One region of the Arthrobacter sp. AD-310 genome, then DNA from elsewhere that is predicted to be linked to it. Evidence: riboswitches for the same ligand, from Rfam matches in the RefSeq annotation. Region 1 holds a riboswitch; each other region holds the start of a gene.
What was found. Region 1 has a riboswitch for cyclic di-AMP ahead of ACYQ1Z_RS07120 (glycoside hydrolase family 16 protein). Riboswitches for the same ligand answer to the same signal wherever they lie in the genome.

Region 1 (7,133 bases):
GCGGAGGCACAGCGCTTCGCAGGGGAGACCCACCCCGCCATCACCGCACAGCTTGCTGCCTGCCGGGGCCAGTCCGCCCTGTTGCGCGGGGATTTGGCGGCGGCCCTGGCGCAGCTGTGCCGCGCTGCGGAAGTCGGCGCGTGCCTGGGCAGTCCCGCCCTGCTCCGGTGCGAGGGGGACCTGGTGGAAGTCCTCGTCCGGCTCGGCAGGCACCGTGAAGCGGGCCAGGCACTGCTGCGCCTCGAAAGCCGCTCGGTGGGGCTGGGTTCACCCTGGCTGCTGGCTGTCGTGGCGAGGAGCCGCGCCATGCTGGCGGACGGCGAGCAGTCACTGCAGCTGTTCAGCCGGGCGCTGGAAGGCAGGAACGGTCGGGAATCCGTGCTGGAACGCGGGCGGACGCTGCTCTGCTACGCCGAACGGCTGGCCGCGCTGGGCCGGATACGTGACGCCCGCTCCGCCCTGATGCGCGCCAGGGTGATGTTCGAGGAGGCCGGCGCGGATGGCTGGACACACCACGTCACGGGACTTCTGCTGGAAGAACGGGCGGAGCCGGCCGGTCAACGCGGCAACCCTGCACTGCTGCTGCTTGCCGACCATGAGCGTGCCCTGGCCAAAATGGTGGCCCGGGGCATGCGGAACAAGGAGATCGCGGCAACGCTCTACGTATCGGTGCGGACGGTGGAGGTGCGCCTGACCGCCATTTACAGGAAGCTGGGTGTGGAGTCCCGCGCGCAACTGACGGCGCTGGCCGCGGGCAAGGTAAACCCGGCCGCCGAACCGTACGTTCTTCCCGCGGTGTAAAGGATAGTGACAGTTCGGACCCAGCCGGGCGCGGTTCACGCGGTACGCCGCTACCCCTAACTCCCTATTGGAAGGGTTTCGAAAAGTCCCTATTGCGGGGGTATGAGAACCAGGACTAAATTTGCCTGCATCTTGACGTTCAAGAAACGGACGTCCGGCACTGCTGGGTGCCTTCAGTATCTGCTGATAAAGGACGCTGGACATGTCCCGACCCGCCACAGCTCGTGTTGCTCAATCCATCATTTTGGCTGTCATTCTCCTTACCAGCCTCTTTACCGCTCTTGGCAGTGCCCGAGCCGCAGAGAATTACGGCTATCAGAGCATCGGCTATTCAGGGGTGGTCAACCCTCCCACCTCAGATAAACCGCAAAGCAAACTCTGGTGGAACGATGGTTCCTGGTGGGCCGACATGTGGGCGACAGGAAGTGGCTGGCATATTTTCCGCCTCGACAGGGCAACCAGGACCTGGGTGGACACCGGCGTCCTCAATGACAGCCGGAGTAACACTTTGGCTGACACCCTGTGGGACGGCAACAAGCTATACATCGCTTCGCATGTAGTGACCGTGTCCGGGGACGGGACGCCCAAGCCGTCCATTCCAGGGCAGCCGGCCAAGCTTTATCGCTACAGTTATTCCTCAGGCAAATACACCCTGGACCCTGGTTTTCCTACTACTATCACCAATAACAGCAGCGAATCGATGACGATTGACAAGGACACTACGGGCGCAATCTGGGCCACTTGGACGCAGGTTTCCGGAAACGCGACCTCGGGCTACACGAACGCCGTTTATGTGAACGTGTCCACTCCCGGCGGAACAAGTTGGAACACGCCATTTGTTCTGCCCGTGGCGGACCCGAATCCTGCGCCAGATGACATTTCTGCCGTCGTTTCCTTCGGGAGCAACAAGATCGGGGTGATGTGGAGTGATAATCCCGCGGGCACCGTTTATTGGGCAACGCGCACCGACGGAACGTCCCCGACCGCGGCGTCTTCATGGAAGGTCCAGCCCGCTGTTCAAGGAAAGGGCCAAGCGGATGACCATTTGAATCTCAAAGCCCTTCTCGCTGATTCCGCCGGACGAGTCTATGCTGCTTTGAAGACGAGCCTAAATGACACGTACACGGACAAGACGCTGCCACAACTTCAGTTGCTTGTCTTCCGCCCCGGAACCGGTGCTTTCACAAAGTCAACGATTGCAACCGTTGCTGATTGCGTTTCCCGCCCCCAGGTCGTGCTGGACACCACGAATAACGTGGTCAGAGCGTTTCACACTGCGCCTTCCACATCCGTTTCGGGATGCGCATACTCGGGCGTAGCGGGAAGTATCTACGAAAAGACCGCGTCCATGGACAACCCCGTGTTTGGCAGCGGCCGCGGAACTCCCGTCATCCAAGACGGAGCATCCCCAAACATCAATGACGTAACAACAACCAAGCAGAGCCTTAACTCCAGCACCGGTGTCGTGATCCTGGCGAGCAACAACGTCACCAAACGCTACTGGTTCTCGGACCGGTCCCTGGGGTCGGCGCCCGCCCCCAGTCCCTCACCGACACCTACCCCAACCCCTTCCCCTTCGGGAAGCATTAGCGTGGTGGGGACGGCGAGCAGCTATTCCGGTACGGCTGCTCCGATCACCCTCGCAAAACCGGCGGGTACGACCGCCGGTGATTTGTTGGTCGCCGCCTTTACTGCCGATTTAACCCCGTCGGTTAGCAGTGCTCCCGCCGGATGGACGCCACTTGTAAACGGTCTTACCATCGGAAACGGAGCGCGGATCTTTGTCTACTACCGGGTGGCAGGAACGGCTGAGGGCGCCTCTTATACCTGGTCTACCAGCACTGCTGTGAAATGGGGTGGCGGGATGACTGCTTATCGCGGAGCGAGCACATCAAGTCCGATTGACAGCATGGTGGCTACCCGCGTGGACACCAGCTACACGGCGACAAGTATCACGTTGCCAGGAGTAACAACGGCCAGCAACGGTGCCCTCCTTATCGGTGGCGTTGGGTTCGACAGCTCAACTCCTGCGGCATCTCCCCCGACAGGATGGGCAGAGCGCTGGGAGGCGGCGGGTGGACAAATCGCCGAACAGGCCGACAAAGTCCAGACATCCGCGGGCGCCAGCGGCGCAGCCACCTGGACATTTTCCGGGGCCAAAGCAGCGGGGGCCTGGCAAACGGCATTGCGACCATCCGGTTAAGGCTTGCTGAATCTTGAACAAGGCACAACCAAAGCCGCGTGGGAAAAGACGTGCTTGTATCAGCATTTTGACTCTGTTATGCGCCATGGGAATGACCGGTTGCGATGAGGTTACACCCCAACTTGCAGATGATGGGCCTACCGTCCACTTCACTGCAGCCGGTGATGTGGGACTTGGCAGCGGCGCCAAGGGGGTTTTGAACAAAGTACGAGAGCTTGCACCCGACTTCAACATCATCTTGGGTGACCTGTCCTATGAGCAAGGTGCCGAGCAGAAATTCTGCGATTTAGTACAACAACTGCTGGGGCCAGAAATTCCCACTCTGCTTGTGGCTGGCAACCATGAGAGCAATGGTCCCGACGGCTACATAAGCAATTACGTGGAATGTCTTCCGAATCGGCTTCAAGGATTGCAAGGAGACTACGGTAAGCAATGGTACGTAGACGTCCCGGACGAGAATCCGATAGTTCGGCTGATCATGGTCTCGCCGGGTTTGGAATTTCCCGACGGTAGAACGGACTATTCCAAGGGCAGCGCATCTTACCTATGGACCGAAGCCGCTATTGATACAGCCAGAGAAGCGAAAATTCCCTGGACGATAGTCGGTATGCACAATATGTGCTTCAGCATAGGACACTATGGGTGTGATGCCGGCCAAGCATTCCTAAACCTGCTCGTTAGGAAAAGTGTTGACCTTGTACTCACAGGACACGAGCACGTCTATCAGCGCACTTTCCAGATTGGATACGGCGACGGATGTCCTTATCTCTTCGTGCAGGAAGTCAATCCGAAGTGCGTGACTGATTCGGACAGCAGTGTGAACCAAGGCAACGGAACCGTCTTCGTCACCAATGGTGTCGGAGGTCAGAGCTTGAGGGACATCAACACGGAAGACGCTGAGAAGCCCTACTTCGCCGCATGGTCAGGCGCCAACTACAGCCCGGCTAAGGGTACCGCCCACGTGGTCTTGGATAGCACCCACATGAGAGTGGACTTTATTCCTTCCCGCGGATACGAGTTTCAAGATTCATTCCGTATCGAAAGGTGAGATAGCGCCTTCTTTGGCCGCCGCGCACCCTGCCAGTGGGCGATAGCACACCATCGCGCCAGATCCTTCATGACTCGGCAATGCCCGTGATGCCTGTTACTGGATTGTGACTTAGCGCTGCGTCTCCGGTACGGTCTACCTCTGGGGCTGCCCCAGCCGGCCCAATCCCGCAAGACGCCTAACTCTGCCACTTACGGGATCCCGAGACTCCTGGCAGAGGCGGGGGACCCACGTGTCCCGGGCATGGTTCTGCCTGCCCTCGGGGTGAAGTCACGGCAAACCTCATGAGTGGCCGGATGCTCTCATCCGAACCCGACAGCTAACCCCGCAGGCGACGAGAGGCACTACTCATGTCTGCATCTACGGATCAGCCGCGCACAAAAGCGCATCAGTCCATGGAAGAACCGGTTAATTCGACCCGTATTCATTCCGAACCTCACCGTTACACCGGGGTTCTCAAACGCCCACTCACGGTGCGCCTGGCCACGACTGCCTTTGTTGCCCTATTAGGCGCCGCCACTTTGGGGCTCTCAGCAAACACCGAAGCTCTGAATGTTGAACGGGTAACCAACTCCGCAAAGCAGCAGCCCGTTGCATCGCACATGCATCGCGACCAGCTCCTCCAGGCAACTGCCCCACTGGAACCTACTACAGAGGCGACGGTGGAACCCGACGCCGCCCCTGCCCCTGTTCCGGCGGCCAGCGAGCCACCACTTCCGGAAACAACACTGGAGTCCACGCTGGCACCGGCTTCGGCCCCCCTGGCGAATCTGGCATCGACTTCTACCCCGATGCCTACCGGAGTTCCAGGCGGATGGGTTATGACCTTCAATGACGAATTCAATGGAAGTTCCCTCGATACGACCAAGTGGTCCGACTGCTGGTTCTCCCCCACATGTGGTGAGATGAACAAAGTCAGCACCAGCCCGAGCAATGTCGCAATCAAGGATGGCAATCTCGCACTGACGCTGGCCTCGTCCACTTCCGGCGCCCTCGTTTCCAGCAATCCCAAGGGCGGGGCGGGCAGTGGCTATCAATTCACCACTGGTTACGTGGAGGCCCGCATCAAGTTCCCCGGTGACGCTAACGGGCTGTACAACTGGCCTGCGTTCTGGTCGACCGGGCAGTCATGGCCTACGACTGGGGAAAATGACATCGCAGAAGTCCTCAAGGCTAAAATGACCGTGAATTACCACTCAGGTTCCGGTACGCATAACCAGGGCACAGTTCCGGGTGACTGGGCGAACCAATTCCACACTTTCGGCTTGCACCGTACGGCAACCTCATCCGACGTGTACTTTGATGGGGTTAAAGTCAAGTCCTATCCCACGGACGATGGCAACGCGCCGCAGTATATTGTCCTCAACGTTGGGGCAGCGTCTACTAATCCAGTTTATGGGCCAGCCTCGGAGGTACAGGTCGACTACGTTCGCGCTTGGCAGTGATTTTCCTCCCTTATAATGGGCTCACCTGGACGGCGGCGGCATATCCCGCCGCCGTCCATTTTTGGCAGTTTCTCACTTTCAAAAAACAAGCCGGCGGCCCATCCGGTTCTTCCCATCATTTAGTAAACTCTTGCAATGAAGCTTCTGTACATAACAGAAAGTGTCCCTAACCGAGATCCTGTGCTGGGTGATGGAAGCTCTCTCATCCCCTTCGAGGTTTTGCGTCACCTACCTGCTGACGTGACGGTAACATTGCTGACATTCTCCGGGCCCGTGACGGTGCCGGATGAAGTTCGATCACGCTGCAACTCTGTGCATGTTGTCCCTCGACGAAGCAGGACGCTAGCTGCACTCCGTTCAGGCCTAGGCGTGAACGGACTAGGGCGGCAAGAACGATCGACGAGGCGTGCCCGAGAATTAGTGGCAGCATTGTCCCTGCAACAGGACGCTACGCTGATCCACGGGCCCCACGCGCTGTTTCTCTCCCACTATGTTTGGGGTCCTCTGGTCCTGCAGACTGTTGATCCTTGGTCTATCCGGGCGGCCATGGATACTGCCATCGCAGGAAAGTTGATGCCAGCATATAAAGTCAGGGCGTATCTGGCTCTGCGGGCAGAACGACGCCTCCCGGCCCGTGCGCGGCTGTTGACCGTCGGTGCAGGAGACGCTGCCGCGTGGAGCAAGAAGCTGGCGCGGCCCGTGACCAGCGTTGCCAATGGAGCAGAGTCTGCGCCTCGTTACCGGGGGAAACGGAACTCTCCGGTGGTTTGCTTCGTGGGGAGCCTCAATTATGGTCCCAATATCGACAGTGCTCATGTGCTGGTCAAAAAAATTGCACCAATGGTCTGGGAGCACGTTCCCGATGCGAAATTCGTTGTTGCGGGTCGCCAACCTGCGGACTCAGTTCTTGCGCTGTCTGCTGATCAGGTTGAAGTCCTGGCTAATGTCCCCTCCGTGATGGACGTATTCAATGGTTCGGATGTGGCGGTCTTCCCAGACGAGCACGGCGTCGGCATACGGAATTCCGTCCGGGAAGCCTTGGCTGCAAATGTGCCCGTTGTGGCGACACCTGTCGCCGCCCGTGAACAGGCTCCGCATCCTTTGCTAACTATCGAAAAGGACCCGACACAATTCGTAGACCAGGTCGTAAACCATCTGAACGGCGGCCCGCCGAGGCTCATGTCCGATACCGGTTCTGAAGTCCGGACGTGGACGCAAACTGCTGCAGATTATCTGGATCAAATTCACTTGGCGGTGAACGACTGGCACCTGAAAGAAGGCAAAACCCCATGACACCAGGCGGAGACCTTGCGCGGGCAGGAGCAAGCGGCGCGATGTGGCAAGGTCTTGCCTTCGTTTCAGGCCGGCTGATCGTACTTGCGACCACTGTGGTCTTGGCAAGACTCCTCTCACCGGAGGAATACGGGCTGGTTGCATTTGCCTTAGTGCTGATGTTATACACCGAAAGCGTTGCTGACGCAGGAGTAGCCCAAGCTCTGGTCTATTTACCCCGAACCAAGGTTATGGCGCAGTCCGCACTCCTGATCTCGCTTGGTCTAGGCACCTCCCTCGCGTTAATTGTTGCATTGGGGGCGCCTCTAACCTCAGAAGTATTTGGTTTTCCCGCTGCCGTCCC
Region 2 (7,133 bases), on a different contig from region 1:
CCCAGCGGCCACACACTGAACACGACCGTGGTGATTGGCGTCCTGGTCTACATCATCTGCCTTCAGTTCCAGCTGCTCTGGGTACGGATCACGGCGATCACGGCGGGAACCATCTTCATTGTCGCCATGGGCCTGAGCCGCGTGTTCCTGGGCCACCACTGGCTCACGGACGTGATGGCCGGCTGGTTCCTCGGACTGGCCTGGGTGTCCATGGTCATCCTGGCCCACCGGCTGTTCCATCTCATCAGGCGCAGGGAGCACGCGGGCCCGGCACCCACCTTTGAGCACCCCGTGGTGCGCGATGTTGTGGCGGACGCCATCCATCACGACGCCGGCACAAACCGGAGTTCCGGGCGCGACACTGACCGGACCGCCGGGCAGGGTCCTGAGCGCAGCACGGGCCGGAGCCCGGGTCACGGAAAGGAATAGCGCGGGTGATAGTTTTTACCAATGCGCACTCTCGTTGTGGACCACCCGCTCGTCGCCCATAAGCTCACCGTCCTGCGGGACAAGAACACCCCGTCGCCCGTGTTCCGGCAGCTCACGGAGGAGCTGGTGACGCTCCTGGCCTACGAGGCAACCCGGGACGTCCGCACCGAACCGGTGACCATCGAGACGCCCGTCAGCACCACCGTGGGCACCGCGTTCACCAAGCCCACCCCGCTCGTCGTTCCCATCCTCCGCGCAGGCCTGGGCATGCTGGAAGGCATGACCAAGCTGGTGCCCACGGCCGAAGTCGGCTTCCTGGGGATGGCCCGGGACGAGGAAACCCTGGACATCATCACGTACGCCGAGCGCCTCCCCGAGGACCTCACCGGCCGGCAGATCTTTGTGCTGGACCCGATGCTGGCCACCGGCGGAACCCTGCGCGAAGCCATAAAGTTCCTCTTCAAGCGCGGCGCCTCGGACGTCACCTGCATCTGCCTGCTGGCCGCGCCGGAAGGCCTCGCCAAGCTGGAAGAGGAACTCTCCGGCGCCAACGTGACCATCGTCCTGGCCTCCATCGACGAGAAACTGAACGAGAAGTCCTACATCGTTCCCGGCCTCGGGGACGCGGGGGACCGCCTTTACGGCATCGCTGGCTAGGACACAACCCTTTCCGCTGCCCGGGCCGTTGGCTAGCCTGTGCCCATGGACTGGAAACTGGAACTTGTGTTTGTCCCCGTGTCCGACGTGGACCGCGCCAAGGATTTCTACGTCAACAAGGTCGGCTTCAATCCCGATTTTGATGAGCGGCCCTCCGACGGCATCCGCTTTGTACAGCTGACGCCGCCCGGCTCAGCCTGTTCCATCTGCATCGGCGAAGGGCTCACCGACGCGCCTCCCGGCACCGGCTCAAACCTCCAGTTGGTGGTCAGCGACATCCAGGCGGCCCACGACCACCTGAAGAACAACGGTGTGGAAGTCAGCGACGTGGACATCCAGGCCTGGGGCCACTTCGTCTATTTCGCCGATCCGGACGGCAACCGGTGGGCGGTGCAGTACATCCCCGGACGCTGAGGCGGCCGGGGATGCAGTGGGTCCTGCTCAGGGCTGGTTTAGTACCAGTTGTTGCCCAGGTGGAAGTTCAGGGCGCCGCACGGAGACTGGTAGCGCTCCTTGATGTAGTTCAGGCCCCAGTTGATCTGCGTGCGGTAGTTGGTGAGGTAGTCCGCGCCGGCGCTGGCCATCTTTTCGGCGGGCAGGGACTGGACGATGCCGTAGGCGCCGCTGCTCGGGTTGGTGGCCGTGGTGGTCCAGTCGGACTCCTTGTCCCACAGGGTCACCAGGCACTGCATCTGGTCCTGGCCCCAGCCGTAGGAAGCCAGCTGGCCGGCGGCGTAGGCCTGCGCGCCGGCAGGGTCGTTGACCGCGACGACGGGAGCGGGCTCGGGTGCCGGCTCGGGCGCGGGCGCGGGTTCCGGAGCGGGAGCCGGCTCGGGGGCGGGCGCAGGGGCCGGCTCGGCGGCCTGCGGAACCACGTTGATCGGAGCCGGTGCAGGGGACTCGGCCGGGTTGGACCGGATCTCGCTCTTTTCGATGCTCATGCTGGCATCGGAATCTGCGGGCGCCGCGGTGGTTGACGCTGAGGGGGCCAGCGTACCGGTGGCCTGTCCTGCGGCACCCACTCCGCCCACCAGCAGGGCGGCGCCTGCGGTGAGGACGGCGGCACGCTGGCCAAAGGTGAACTTCCTGCCCGCGGGACGCTGTGTATTGCTGTCCGACTCGTGTTTTGCGCGCGGCTGTACCGGGAATTTGAACATGATTGATCGCCTCTCACACCTGCGGAGTTAGCTGTCGGGTTCGGATGAGGGCATCCGGCCGCACGGAACAGACACGTGCTGGCTTAACCCCTAGGGCAATCGATGCCCGGGACGGTGGGTCCCCCGCCTCTGCCTTGGATCAAACGGAATCCGGGAAGTGGCAGAGCTTGGCGTCATCCGGATACGCGGCCCGAACGGGAACCGCACCCAATCGACGGTACAGGAAGGCGCTGCTTAAGTCACATTTAGGTAACGGACATCACGAATGACGGCGCGTCGGTTTGCCTAAACATCGAAGGAAGGCAGTTGAACTGTGAACTGCGTGCAGCCGGGCCGTGATGACACCGTTACCCGGCCTCCGTGAGCCTCCACAATGGATTGCACAATAGACAGGCCGAGACCACTGGTGCCCTCGGCGGCGCCCGCACCTTCCGCGTCTTCCGTACCTTTCCTGGCGGCGTCTGCGCGGGCAAAGCGGGAGAACGCGTGGTCGACAAACTCTGCCGGGATGCCGCCGCCGTCGTCCGTTACCGTGACTACCGCCGTGCCCTCCGGCGAGGTGCCAACTCCCGTCACCACAGTGGTGCCGGCGGCGGTATGCTTCCGCGCGTTCGACAGCAGGTTCATGAGCACCTGGCGCAGCTGGGACGCATCGCCCTTGACCAGCACGGGCCCGTCCGGCAGTTCCAGCCGCCACGTGTGCCCGGGGGCCATGACCTTCTCGTCGCTGACGCTTTCGACCACCAGCTGCGTGAGGTCCACTTCGCTGAGCTTCAGCGGCTGGCCCTCGTCCAGCCGTGCCAGCAGCAGGAGGTCCTCCACCAGCGCGGTCATCCGCTCCGACTGGCTCTGCACCCTGGCCAGGGATTTTTGCCCGTCGGGGGTGAATCGCTCCGTCATCCGCATCAGCTCCGTGTAGCCGCGGATGGCCGTTAGCGGTGTCCGCAGCTCGTGCGATGCGTCGGCCACGAATTGACGCACCTTGGTCTCACTCTTCTGCCGCGCCTGCAGCGCGTTCGCCACGTTGTCCAGCATCAGGTTCAGTGCGTGGCCCACGCTGCCCACTTCGGTGCCCGGGTTGGCGTTCGACGGCGGCACGCGGACCGCCAGCGCGACCTCACCGGCGTCGAGGGGCAGTTGCGACACGCGGGTGGCAACCGCGGACAGCTGTTCGAGCGGCTTCATGGTGCGCCGGATCAGTACCGTTCCCACGAGGCCGATCAGCAGCAGGCCGCCCAGCGATACAAAAACGAAGGTCCAGACCAGGGAAGCGAGGGTGCTTTGCTTGCCGGCGAGCGGGAGGCCGGTGACCAGGACGTCGCCGAAGTCCGTTTGCACGGCTACAAGCCGGTACGCGCCGTTGGACAGCTTCCGGTCCACGGGCCGGGCATCGGTGGCGAGTGCGAGCAAAACCTTTTTGTCGTCGGCGGACAGCGCCGACCGGCTGGTATCCGAGGCGAGGAAGCCGCCGCTGTTCACCTGGCCGTTCACGATCCGGGCATTGACCGTGCCCACGCTCTGTCCTCGGGCGTCCAGGGGGTCGCGGCCGTTGAAACCGCCCATTGGAGGGCGGCCGGGATCGTTGGCCCGTTCGGCGGCCTGGCTCAGCTGGTCATCCAGCTGGCGAGTGAGGAACGCGTCCATAGATACATAGCTGGCCACCCCGACGGCGCCGCAAATGGCGATCAGCAGCGCCATCGCGAGCAGGATCAGCCTGGTCCGCAGGTGCCAGGTGGCGGGCTTGAGCCAGCTCCGGGAATGCTGGGCCGGAGCCTGGGGGAAGGGCATGACAGCCTACTCCGCGGGCTTGATCACATAACCGGCGCCACGCACGGTATGGATCATGGGCGGGTGGACGGCGTCGATCTTCTTGCGCAGGTAGGAAATGTAGAGCTCCACGATGTTGGCCTGCCCGCCGAAGTCGTAGTCCCATACCCTGTCCAGGATCTGCGCCTTGCTGATGACGCGCTTAGGGTTTTCCATAAGGTAGCGGAGCAGTTCGAACTGTGTGGCGGTGAGCTGGACGTCCTCCCCGGCCCGCGTGACTTCGCGCGTGTCGACGTTGAGGACAAGATCGCCAACGACCAGTTCGGCGGTGTCCATGGCTGCGACCCCGGAACGCTGCACCAGGCGGTGCAGCCGGAGAATGACCTCCTCCATGCTGAACGGCTTGGTGACGTAGTCGTCGCCCCCGGCGGCCAGCCCCACGATCCGGTCCTGGACGGCATCCTTCGCGGTGAGGAAGAGCGCGGGCACCTCGGGAGCAAAGGCGCGGATCCTGCCCAGCAGTTCGACGCCGTCGAACCCCGGAAGCATCACGTCCAGCACCAGCACGTCCGGGCGGAAGTCCTTTGCGAGCTTCACGGCCTCGGGGCCGTCCGCGGCCACGGCGACGGACCATCCAGCCATCCGCAGGCCCATGCTCATCAGTTCGGACAAGCTGGGCTCGTCATCGACCACAAGGGCACGGATGGGGGAGCCGTCCGGGTGGGACAGCTTGGGAAGGTTGTTGGTCATGGAGTGCGAAGTGGCCATGGGACAACTCTCCGATCGGTGGGTGTAGCCCGGCTTTGGCTTTCCTGTGCGCAGGCTGTGAATGCCAGCGTAGCCAGCTGGGCAAGGTCCTGCAGCGAACCGGCAGCTTGGTCGCGCGGGCACCCGCCTGGCACCCTCTAGCAGGAGGGCAGGGTAGTCCCGGGCTCATTTCCGGACGTTCGGACGGGAAAAATCTTTTCCCCGGAGCGCATCGGGCTGGACAGGGGCGTCGGGCTTGAGGAGCGATTTTGGCATTCCGCACTCAGTTGAATAAAAGCGTCCTTTTGCCCGCGCCTGTCGAACTATATTTCGCCAAACGCCGTTATCGGGCCGGCTGCTCGGATAACGAGCGTTATTCTTTGGGGTCCGCCAGAATCGTGATCTGCGCCACAATAGAGCATTTCGTCTCACGATGCGGACGATTCGGTCCATTGTTACTTGCAAGTTGCCATTGTTACGCTGCACACTTCCAATGTGAACAAGAACTCAACAGCACCTGCAGCCGCAGAATATTGGCCCAGCACATCAGCTGCTGCCGACATGCGCTGTTGTCGAATGCACGCCTGACCTTCCCACCCGCCGAAGTTCTTAGGCATTCGCCCCCCAGCCCAGCGTCGGGCGCCCCTCCCCAGTTCGCAGTGCGGGGAAACCCAGCATTCGAGCCGCGATGGCGGCCATTCACATTGAGGTAAGCATTCCATGTCTGTTGCATCCGGATACGTCCACATCTCCGTCCGTAACGCCGCCAAGGCGGGCCAGCCATCCGGCCTGCGCCCCGGCTTCGGTCCACGCCCGGCCCTCGCTCCCTCTGCCGGGAACGGCTTCCCCGCACAGGGCTACACGCCGCAGGGCTACAACCCCAATTCATACGGGCAGCTCCGGGCAGTTCCGGCGGCAGACTCCGCACCCGTCACCGCTCCCACTCCGGTAGTGGCGGGGCCCAACGCGGTGCGTCCCGTAGCCAATGACAACGTGGCCCGCGGATTTGTCCTCTACATGGGCATCGATGAGGAAACCGCCGCGGCTGCCGGCACCTCAATCGCCAAACTGGCCCAGGAAATCCGCGCCTACGCCCAGTCGCTGGTTACCGGTGCCGAGAGCTACGCGGCAGTCGCCGTAGCCCCTGCCGGCACCCCGGGTTCCGCGCTCGACGTCGTCCGCTCCACCTTCGGCGACCCCACGGTGAACTCCCGCCAGCGCACCGAGACTCCCCGGCCGCAGCAGCCGCAGGAGCCGCGCCCCTCCGGTGTCCTCATCGACCTTGCACGCCGGGAGGTTCACCTCGACGGCGAATCCCTCAACCTGACCTTCAAGGAGTTCGAGCTCCTGAACTACCTCGTGGAAAACGGCACCCGCACCGTCGGCCGCGACGAGCTGCTCGAAGGCCTCTGGCGGAACGCCGAGGAAGTGCCGAACGAGCGCACCATCGACGTCCACATCCGCCGGCTCCGCTCCAAGTTGGGCCGCCTGGCCAACACGGTCCGCACCGTCCGCGGCCAGGGCTACCGCTTCTACGAGCACCCCGAGGTGGTCGTCTGGGCCGCTCCGGAATACTCGATCTAGCTTCTGAACGAAAGGCGCCTGTCCCCAGCGGGGCGGGCGCCTTTTGCTGTAGGGGCACAGCAGCGCTGACGGGTTCGTTAGGCTTGGGCCATGAGTGAGCACCATCTTCGCCGGCTAGTGATCATGCGCCATTCCAAGGCCGACTGGCCTGGTGGCGTGGCTGACCACGAACGGCCGCTCGAGGAGCGGGGCCACCGGGAAGCGCCCCTGGCCGGACGCTGGCTGCTCAAACACAACATCGTCCCCGACTTCATCCTCTGCTCCAGCGCCCTGCGGACCCGGCAGACCTGCACCTGGGTGTGCTCTGAACTGGGTGACAAAGCCCCCACCCCCAAGCTTGAGGAGGGGCTGTACGCGGCATCCGCCCTGCGAATGCTTTCCGTGATCAACCACGTTCCGGACACGGTGACCACCCTGATGCTGATCGCCCACCTGCCCGGCGTGCAGGACCTCGCGATGCACCTGGCGTCGCGCGATTCGGACCACGACGCCTACATGGATGCCGCCACGCACTTTCCCACCAGCGCACTCACCGTCCTGGAAACCGAGAAACCGTGGGCGGAGCTGGACGGACAGGACGCCCGGATCACCCGGTTCAAAGTTCCGCGCGCGCACTGAGCGCCGCTATCAGTACGTAAGTACCGACGGACTACCGCGGCTTGCCGACGTGGAGGGCGCCCGCGGCGGGCAGGGGCCTCCAGTGGAAGGTTTTACCGCCGGGGCACGGACCTGTTTCCCGGCTTGGGTGCGGGTCGTCGGGCAGGTGAAGCGGACGACGTCGGGCGCTTGCCT
Region 3 (7,133 bases), on a different contig from region 1:
GTGGGCCGGGTTCAGCCCGGCACCGGCTTTGACGAGGACGTCCCCCTGGGCCGCTTCCTCGCCGGCTTTCCTGATGTGCTGGCCGGTGCGCGGCTCCCCCGGACGGGCGGTGCCGCCGGTTAACAGGACGGGCAGGCCGTCGTCGTCCGTTCCCAGCACCGCAGCTTCGCTGCGAAGGATGGCCTTGCCCCCGGGCGGGATGAGGCCGCCGGTGACGATAGGGCTCGCCTGGTGCGGGGCAAGCCGGGTCCCGGGTTCAACAATGATCCAGGGCCCGGTCCCATTGACCGCCCATCCGTCCATGGCGGAAGAGGCATAGTGGGGCATATCCTGCAGCGCCACAATGTCCTGGTCCAGGATGCGGCCGAGGGCGAGCTCCAATGCCACCGGCGCCGCAGGGATCGGGGTGGCCGCATCAAATGCCGCCTGCCGGGCTTCCTCCCAGGTGTGCGCCAGGCGGTGCTGCTCTTCGTGCCCTTCCGGTCCGCCGGAGTCTGCCGTGGTTTCCCCGGTCATTCGCCGGGAGTCCCCGCCGCTTCAGCATCGTAGTCGGAGGCCAGGGAACGGGCCACGGCCAGGGCCGAGTCCATGGAGGCGGTATCGGTGGCCCGCCCGGCGCCGGAGGCAAGGCCCGCCGCGTAACCGGCAATAAAGGTGGTGAGCGGGGCAGCCGGACGGACCACGGAGTGCGCGGCTACTCCGGCCAGCGAAAGGATGGCGTTGATGTCCACCTGGACATCCTCGAGTTCATACGCCTGGAGCAGGGACCTGCACCATTCCTCCAGCGTTTCGTCCTGGCTCTTCATGAACTGCCTCCCAAGTTAGCTGCGGCTGCGCCGCTGCTGGCTCGAATGCTGGTCACCGGCGGCAACCCCCAGCGCGGCGGCATCGTCCCACGTGTCCACGTCTGCTGTGGACGCGGCAGGAACCATGACAAGCTGCACGTCCAGACTAGCAAGGAGCGCGCGCACCGAAGCGTTGACCAGGTTTCCGTTGCCCTCGAGTTTCTGCACGGCGCTTCTTAACCCACTCGTGCGATAAAAGCCGACGAGTGGCTGGATCCGACCCTCCGGGCTGCCGTCGTCCGCGCTGGCCAGGAGCGCTTCCGGTTTGTCCGCCTCCGCGGCCAGGGCAAGGGACAAGGTCCTGACAGCGTCCGCTACCAGCGGCATGTCGCAGGCCAGCACCAGGGTATAACCGCTGCCGGCCCCGCCCTCCGACAGGGCCTCGAGTCCGGCGGCAATCGCTGCTGCGGGTCCGGCGAATTCGGGCTGCTCGCGGCAGGTCGCCACCCCGTCCGGCAGGGGCCCGGAATCGGGCCCCACGACCACCACCTTGCGCGCTCCTGCAGCGGCGGACAGGGACCGTTGGAGCAGCGTTGAACCGCCGAACACCAGATGCTGTTTGGGCACGCCCCCCAGGCGTGACGAACGTCCTCCCGCCAGGATCAGGGCGTCAAACTCCGGCACTTCGACTTTCACGGTTCCAGCCTAGCCACCAGCCGGCTCTGCCGCGCACCCCCGCAAGATCACACCGAAGGGAATCAGGCTGCGCGTTCAGGGAGCAGGAACGGGTCCCATGCCGGGGTCGGCTTTTCCAGTTCCTTGATCTGCCACATGGTGCCGTGCGGCGGTTCGGGGACGAACCGCAGCTTCCAGCCCATTTCCGCGGGAGTGTGATCACCCTTGACGTTGTTGCAGCGGAGGCAGGCTGCCACGAGGTTCTCCCAGGAATCGGCCCCGCCGCGTGATTTTGGGTGGACATGGTCGATTGTGTGCGCGGCTTTCCCGCAGTAAGCACATTTGTGCCCGTCCCGCCGCAGGACACCGCGCCGGCTGACAGCGGTTGCCTGGTTGTACCTCGGCCGGATGTAGCGGTTGAGAAGGATCACCGAAGGCCGGCCCAATATCTCCTGCGGGCCCACCACGGGGTCGTCCCCTTCGGCCACCACGCTTGCCTTGCCCGTGAGCACAAGCACCAGCGCCCGGCGGAAAGTCACAACCGCCAGCGGTTCATATCCAGCATTCAGAACGAGAGTGCGCATGCACGTACCTCTTCACGGCCGCACCCGTCAGGGGCACGAGGGCCGGCTGCCCTCGGCATGTTCGGGCTATGGATCGACACCACAAGAGTAAACAAAGAAGTGCGCTATCAGCTAATTTCGCTGCAAAACGAGTTGGTCCCTTTTAAAGGGCAAGGACCCCTGCCGCGTGGGCAGGGGTCCTTGAACGGAGTCCGGTCGGCGAAGCGTTCCGGGCGGCGCCGCTATTAGCTGACGCGGATGAAGACCGGGCCGGAGCCAACGTTGGCGCTGAACACAACGGTCTGGTTGCCGTTGTAGCCGCCGTGGACGGCCTGGCCGTTGCCCGCGTAGACAGCGATGTGCGCTACGCCGGCGCCGCCGTCGGCGTAGTAGATCAGGTCGCCGGGCTGCGCTTCGGCAGCGCTGACCGTGCGGCCGAGGGACAGGTAGCCGGCAGGCCAGTCGTGGAAGTTGATTCCGACGGCGGCCAGCGAGTTGGTGACCAGCATGGTGCAGTCCTGCATAACGCCCAGCTGGGCGTAGGCGGCGGACAGGATGGCCGCACCCTTGCCGCTTGCGGAAGCGGCCGGCGCGGCGGGGGCAGAGGCGGCGGAGACGGTGGCCGTGACCTTGGGGGCAGCAGGAGCCTCGGCAACCGGAGCCGGAGCGGCTTCCTCAACCACGGGTTCTTCCTCAACGACAGGAGCCGGGGAGGTGGTGACTGCCGGCTTCTCAAAGGTGATCGCGATGGTGGAGGCTGCGGAAATCGGGGCTTCGATCGCGGACTCGACCTCAAGGGCCGAGGCCGGTGCCGAGTCACGCTGGATGTTGGCGTCAGCCGCGTTGGCTGCAATGCCGCTGGTCAGGACCAGGCCGGAGGCTGCGGCAATGACCGCTGCCTGGCGTCCGACGCCGCCGGCGTTGTCGCCAACAGCCTTGGCGATGATGGCGATCGAGTTGGTTTTGGTGACCTCGGCGCGGTGCCGTGCGGTAGCACGAGTAGTCATCTTTTCTCTCTTTCGAATTCCTCGGGGCCTGTGGGCCGCACAAGGGTGTTGGACGCGCCGGCATCTTGGGGGTACGTCGGCGCGTCCCGAACGGGGATTAGTGATTTGGCGGATGCGCGGGCAAAGAAAAAGTTCCGGGGGCCGAAGCCCCGGGAACTGATTAGCCTGCGAGGGTGTAGAAGGAGGAGGTTCCGGTTGCAGCTACGGAGTGGAGCAGGGTGCCCTGGGAGGGGTTGAGCGCGCTGACCATCATGCCGTTGCCTACGTAGATACCGACGTGTGCGCCACCGTTCTGCATCACCAGGTCACCCGGCTGGGGGGTGGAGGTGGGGGTCATGGCGGTCCATGCGTTGACGCGGGGAATGCTGATGCCGGCCTGGGCGTAGACCCACTGGGTGAAGCCGGAGCAGTCCCAGCCGCTCACGGGGCTGGTGCCGCCCCAGACGTAGGGGCTGCCAATGCCGGTGTAGGCAATGGCTGCCAGGCCGGAGGTGGCGGCCGAGGAGGCTGCCGCGGCAACCTTTTCGGCTGCTGCCGTGGCCGTGGTGGCGTTGTCCGCGTCGTCGTCGTCCGAGGTGGACTGGGGAGTCACGCGCTCAACGACGGGAGCTGCAACGGTGGTGACCACGGGACGCTCGAAGGAGACCGTGGCGGTGGGGGCGGCGGTGACCGCAAGGGCGGTCTGCGCCGAGCCGGACTCGGCGGACGCGGAGACACCGGCAGTGGTGTCCGCAGCGTTGGCCGGCAGGCCCATACCCAGGACCAGTCCCGAAGCAGCAGCAACAACTGCAGCCTGGCGACCTACTGTCCCGGCGTTGGCACTAACAGCCTTGGACACAGCGTCCAGGGGGTTGGTACGAACCGGTTGCGCACGGTGGCGCGCAGAACTATGGCGTGAAGACACGAAGGTAGCCTCTCCCAATGCCTGCGAGGTGAGCTGTCGGATTCGGATGGGAGTCACCCGGCCGCGCTGCTTCCATGGAAGCTTTGCGACTTAACCCCAAGGCCTTCATGACGAAGACCAAATTTGGTTCCCCCGCCCCTGCCAGACGATGAAATGCGAACGGACCTTGAGCGGTGGCAGAGTTAGGCAATCCGCACAAGAGCGTCAACTTCGGAAAAGTTGACGCGAGTTAGACGGTACAGCAGTTTCGCGTGAATGTCACATTCAGGTCACGGCGGGTCACAACGAACTGGGAGTTTGCCCTCATTTGACTACAGCCAGCCCGTCGGATCGACCACTTCGCCGTTGACCTGCACCTCGAAGTGCAGGTGGCAGCCAGTCGAAGCCCCGGTGGTGCCACTCAAAGCCACCACGTCGCCCCTGGAGACCGTCTGGCCCTCAGTCACACTGAAGGACGAAAGGTGGTTGTACGTGGTCTCCAGGCCGTTTCCGTGGTCAATCACCACACGGTTGCCGCCGCCGAACTGGTGCCAGCCCACAAAGGTCACGGTGCCGGTGGCGGCGGCGAGCACGGAGGTGCCGCACTGCGCCACGTAGTCCTGGCCGCGGTGGAAGTCGCCGGAGCCGCCCGTGATGGGGCTGACGCGGTAACCGAAAGGCGATGCGGTAACCATGCTGGCCAGCGGCGCACCAAGGCTTCCGACCGATGCGGCGCGGGAGACGGCGCCCGCGGACTGGGCACTCAGGAGCTGCTTGAGCTTGCCGTCAGGGTCGGCCTGCGTCACGACCGCTGAGCGGCTGAAGTCGATCTGGGCGCCGGCTTCAGCGGAAATGGCCGGCTGCTGCGGCGTGACGGCGGACGCGGCAACAGGCGTGCTTCCGGAGGCGTCCGTGGCCATCACGGGACTGGTGGCAGGAACAGTCACTGTAAGCACCATGCCGGTGGCGGCCAAAGCGATCCCGGCCTTCTGGCCGATGCCGCTTGCAGAGGCGAACTCGGTGATCTGCCGGAACGGACCCCGACGGCGCCGCGCATCACGGTGGAGATCGCGGGGGCGCTCCGTGTGAGTAACTTCGGCCACGCGCGGGGCCGGAGCGGGGCCGGCCGCGCGGCGGCGCCCCCTGGAGGTCTGCATGGACAAGAAGGATTCCTCTCTGAAAGCCTGCGAAGTTAGCTGTCGGATTCGGGTCAGAGAGATCAAAGACCCGGTCCGGAGCAGGCAAGCTTCGGCACAGAGAGATTCCCGGAGGATTCCTACACTGGAAGAGGCTTGCTGCTGTCGGACTTCACCCCAAGGCAGTCCCCCGCTGCCGCTTGTGGTTCCCCCGCCTCTGCCAGTAGTGACTCGTGCACCTGTTCCGCTGGCAGAGCTCGGCTCCGGAACAGGTAACGCTTTAGTATCAACGCTTGCTTCAACTATAGAGGCTTAATCCCTAAAGTAACAATTCCGTTATCTTTGCGTAACCGCCATCAAATGGAGTATTCCCGGGTTGCGGGCGTCGCTCGCTAGCGGACGGTAACGAAGACGTGGGCGGCCACTTCGGGCGGCAGTTCGAGGGCGCCCTCGATGCCGGGCACGCGGACGGAAATATAGTCACCCACGCGCTCGAGCGTTACAGCGGCGCCGGGCCGGATGCCGCCTTCATCGAGCTGCGCCAGCAGTTCAGGTTCCACCTGGATGGGCTCTGCCAACCGGCTGACGGTCACCACAGAGGCGGTGCCATATGACTTCATGGCCTCCAGGAGGCTCACCGCCGTTTCCGCGACGGCCGCAGCAGCCTCACCACCCAGCGCCGCGAGGCCTGGGATGGGGTTGCCGTAGGGGGATTCGGTGGGGTGGTCCAGCAGTTCATAGATGCGCCGTTCCACACGCTCACTCATCACGTGCTCCCACCGGCAGGCTTCGTCGTGGACGTAGGCCCAATCCAGCCCGATGACGTCTGCCAGCAGCCGTTCCGCAAGGCGGTGCTTCCGCATCACTTCCGTGGCCCGCTTGCGGCCGACTTCGGTAAGTTCCAGATGCCGGTCCCCGGACACCACAACCAGGCCGTCACGTTCCATCCGGCCAATGGTCTGGGACACCGTGGGACCGGAGTGGCGCAGCCGTTCAGCAATACGGGCCCGGAGGGCAACGATGTTCTCTTCTTCGAGTTCCAAAATGGTCCGAAGGTACATCTCCGTAGTGTCGATCAGATCCGTCATCCAGCTCAGCTCCTCGAGCGCAGTACCTTGCGTTGTCCCACCGTATCGCCGTTCACCGCGACGTAGTCCGTTGGCTAGCTTAGCCTATTTTGACTTAGTCCGAATAGTTGAAGAGGCCTACTGGAGGCGTCTCACGGGCTGGACTTTGACGGTTCCGGTTCCCGCCGAATGGGCTGTTCAGGCAGAATGGGAACGGCCCAGATGCAGTCCACCCAGGCTGCCTGCCAGCGACCATCCACCCGTCCGGACCGAAGCCGTGTCCACGCCGAAATTGGAGCCCCTGTGAGCGAACCCAGCATCACTATTCCCGCCGACCTCCTCCCCAAGGACGGACGGTTCGGCGCCGGTCCCTCCAAGGTTCGGCAGGAGCAGATCGATGCGCTGTCCGCCGCAGCAAAGAACATCCTCGGCACCTCGCACCGGCAGGCCCCGGTCAAGAACCTCGTTGGTTCGGTCCGCGACGGCCTGAGCCGGTTCTTCCGTGCGCCGGAAGGTTATGAAGTGGTCCTTGGCGTCGGCGGCTCGACGGCATTCTGGGATGTCGCCAGCTTCGGCCTCGTGGAGAAGAAGGCCCAGCACCTCTCCTTCGGCGAGTTCGGCTCCAAGTTCGCCGCCGCCACTAACAAGGCCCCCTTCCTGGACGCCTCCTCCATCATCAAGTCCGAGCCCGGCACCCGCCCGGCAGCTTCGGCCGAAGCAGGCGTGGACGTGTACGCCTGGCCGCAGAACGAAACCTCCACAGGTGTTTCCGCCCCGGTGAAGCGGGTTGCAGGCGCGGACGAGGGATCACTGGTCCTGATCGACGCAACGTCGGCCGCGGGCGGGCTGGACGTCGACGTGGCCGAGAGCGACGTCTACTACTTCGCCCCGCAGAAGAACTTCGCGTCGGACGGCGGCCTCTGGCTGGGCCTCTTCTCCCCCGCCGCCCTGGAGCGCGCGGCCCGGATTAAGGCAAGCGGCCGCTGGATCCCCGACTTCCTCGACCTCCAGACCGCC

Region 2: it holds a riboswitch for cyclic di-AMP, as region 1 does, so the genes downstream of both, ACYQ1Z_RS09780 (aggregation-promoting factor C-terminal-like domain-containing protein) here and ACYQ1Z_RS07120 (glycoside hydrolase family 16 protein) in region 1, are expected to answer to the same signal.
Region 3: it holds a riboswitch for cyclic di-AMP, as region 1 does, so the genes downstream of both, ACYQ1Z_RS05115 (C40 family peptidase) here and ACYQ1Z_RS07120 (glycoside hydrolase family 16 protein) in region 1, are expected to answer to the same signal.

The regions. Positions count from the first base shown of each region.
Region 1 is NZ_BAAHNO010000010.1:100,715-107,847, forward strand. It holds gene ACYQ1Z_RS07105 (helix-turn-helix transcriptional regulator) at 1-801, shown strand, start outside; gene ACYQ1Z_RS07110 (hypothetical protein) at 1,004-3,004, shown strand; gene ACYQ1Z_RS07115 (metallophosphoesterase) at 3,090-4,052, shown strand; cyclic di-AMP (ydaO/yuaA leader) riboswitch at 4,218-4,398, shown strand; gene ACYQ1Z_RS07120 (glycoside hydrolase family 16 protein) at 4,403-5,497, shown strand; gene ACYQ1Z_RS07125 (glycosyltransferase family 4 protein) at 6,044-6,790, shown strand; gene ACYQ1Z_RS07130 (lipopolysaccharide biosynthesis protein) at 6,787-7,133, shown strand, end outside.
Region 2 is NZ_BAAHNO010000013.1:70,750-77,882, reverse strand. It holds gene ACYQ1Z_RS09795 (phosphatase PAP2 family protein) at 1-429, shown strand, start outside; gene upp (uracil phosphoribosyltransferase) at 451-1,086, shown strand; gene ACYQ1Z_RS09785 (VOC family protein) at 1,132-1,500, shown strand; gene ACYQ1Z_RS09780 (aggregation-promoting factor C-terminal-like domain-containing protein) at 1,539-2,243, opposite strand; cyclic di-AMP (ydaO/yuaA leader) riboswitch at 2,249-2,409, opposite strand; gene ACYQ1Z_RS09775 (HAMP domain-containing sensor histidine kinase) at 2,529-4,031, opposite strand; gene ACYQ1Z_RS09770 (response regulator transcription factor) at 4,038-4,778, opposite strand; gene ACYQ1Z_RS09765 (winged helix-turn-helix domain-containing protein) at 5,478-6,341, shown strand; gene ACYQ1Z_RS09760 (SixA phosphatase family protein) at 6,432-6,959, shown strand; gene ACYQ1Z_RS09755 (hypothetical protein) at 7,052-7,133, opposite strand, start outside.
Region 3 is NZ_BAAHNO010000008.1:51,968-59,100, reverse strand. It holds gene ACYQ1Z_RS05140 (molybdopterin molybdotransferase MoeA) at 1-516, opposite strand, end outside; gene ACYQ1Z_RS05135 (DUF6457 domain-containing protein) at 513-806, opposite strand; gene mobA (molybdenum cofactor guanylyltransferase) at 822-1,481, opposite strand; gene ACYQ1Z_RS05125 (HNH endonuclease) at 1,544-2,044, opposite strand; gene ACYQ1Z_RS05120 (NlpC/P60 family protein) at 2,269-3,030, opposite strand; gene ACYQ1Z_RS05115 (C40 family peptidase) at 3,191-3,868, opposite strand; cyclic di-AMP (ydaO/yuaA leader) riboswitch at 3,939-4,117, opposite strand; gene ACYQ1Z_RS05110 (M23 family metallopeptidase) at 4,246-5,070, opposite strand; cyclic di-AMP (ydaO/yuaA leader) riboswitch at 5,081-5,291, opposite strand; gene ACYQ1Z_RS05105 (metal-dependent transcriptional regulator) at 5,442-6,137, opposite strand; gene serC (phosphoserine transaminase) at 6,420-7,133, shown strand, end outside.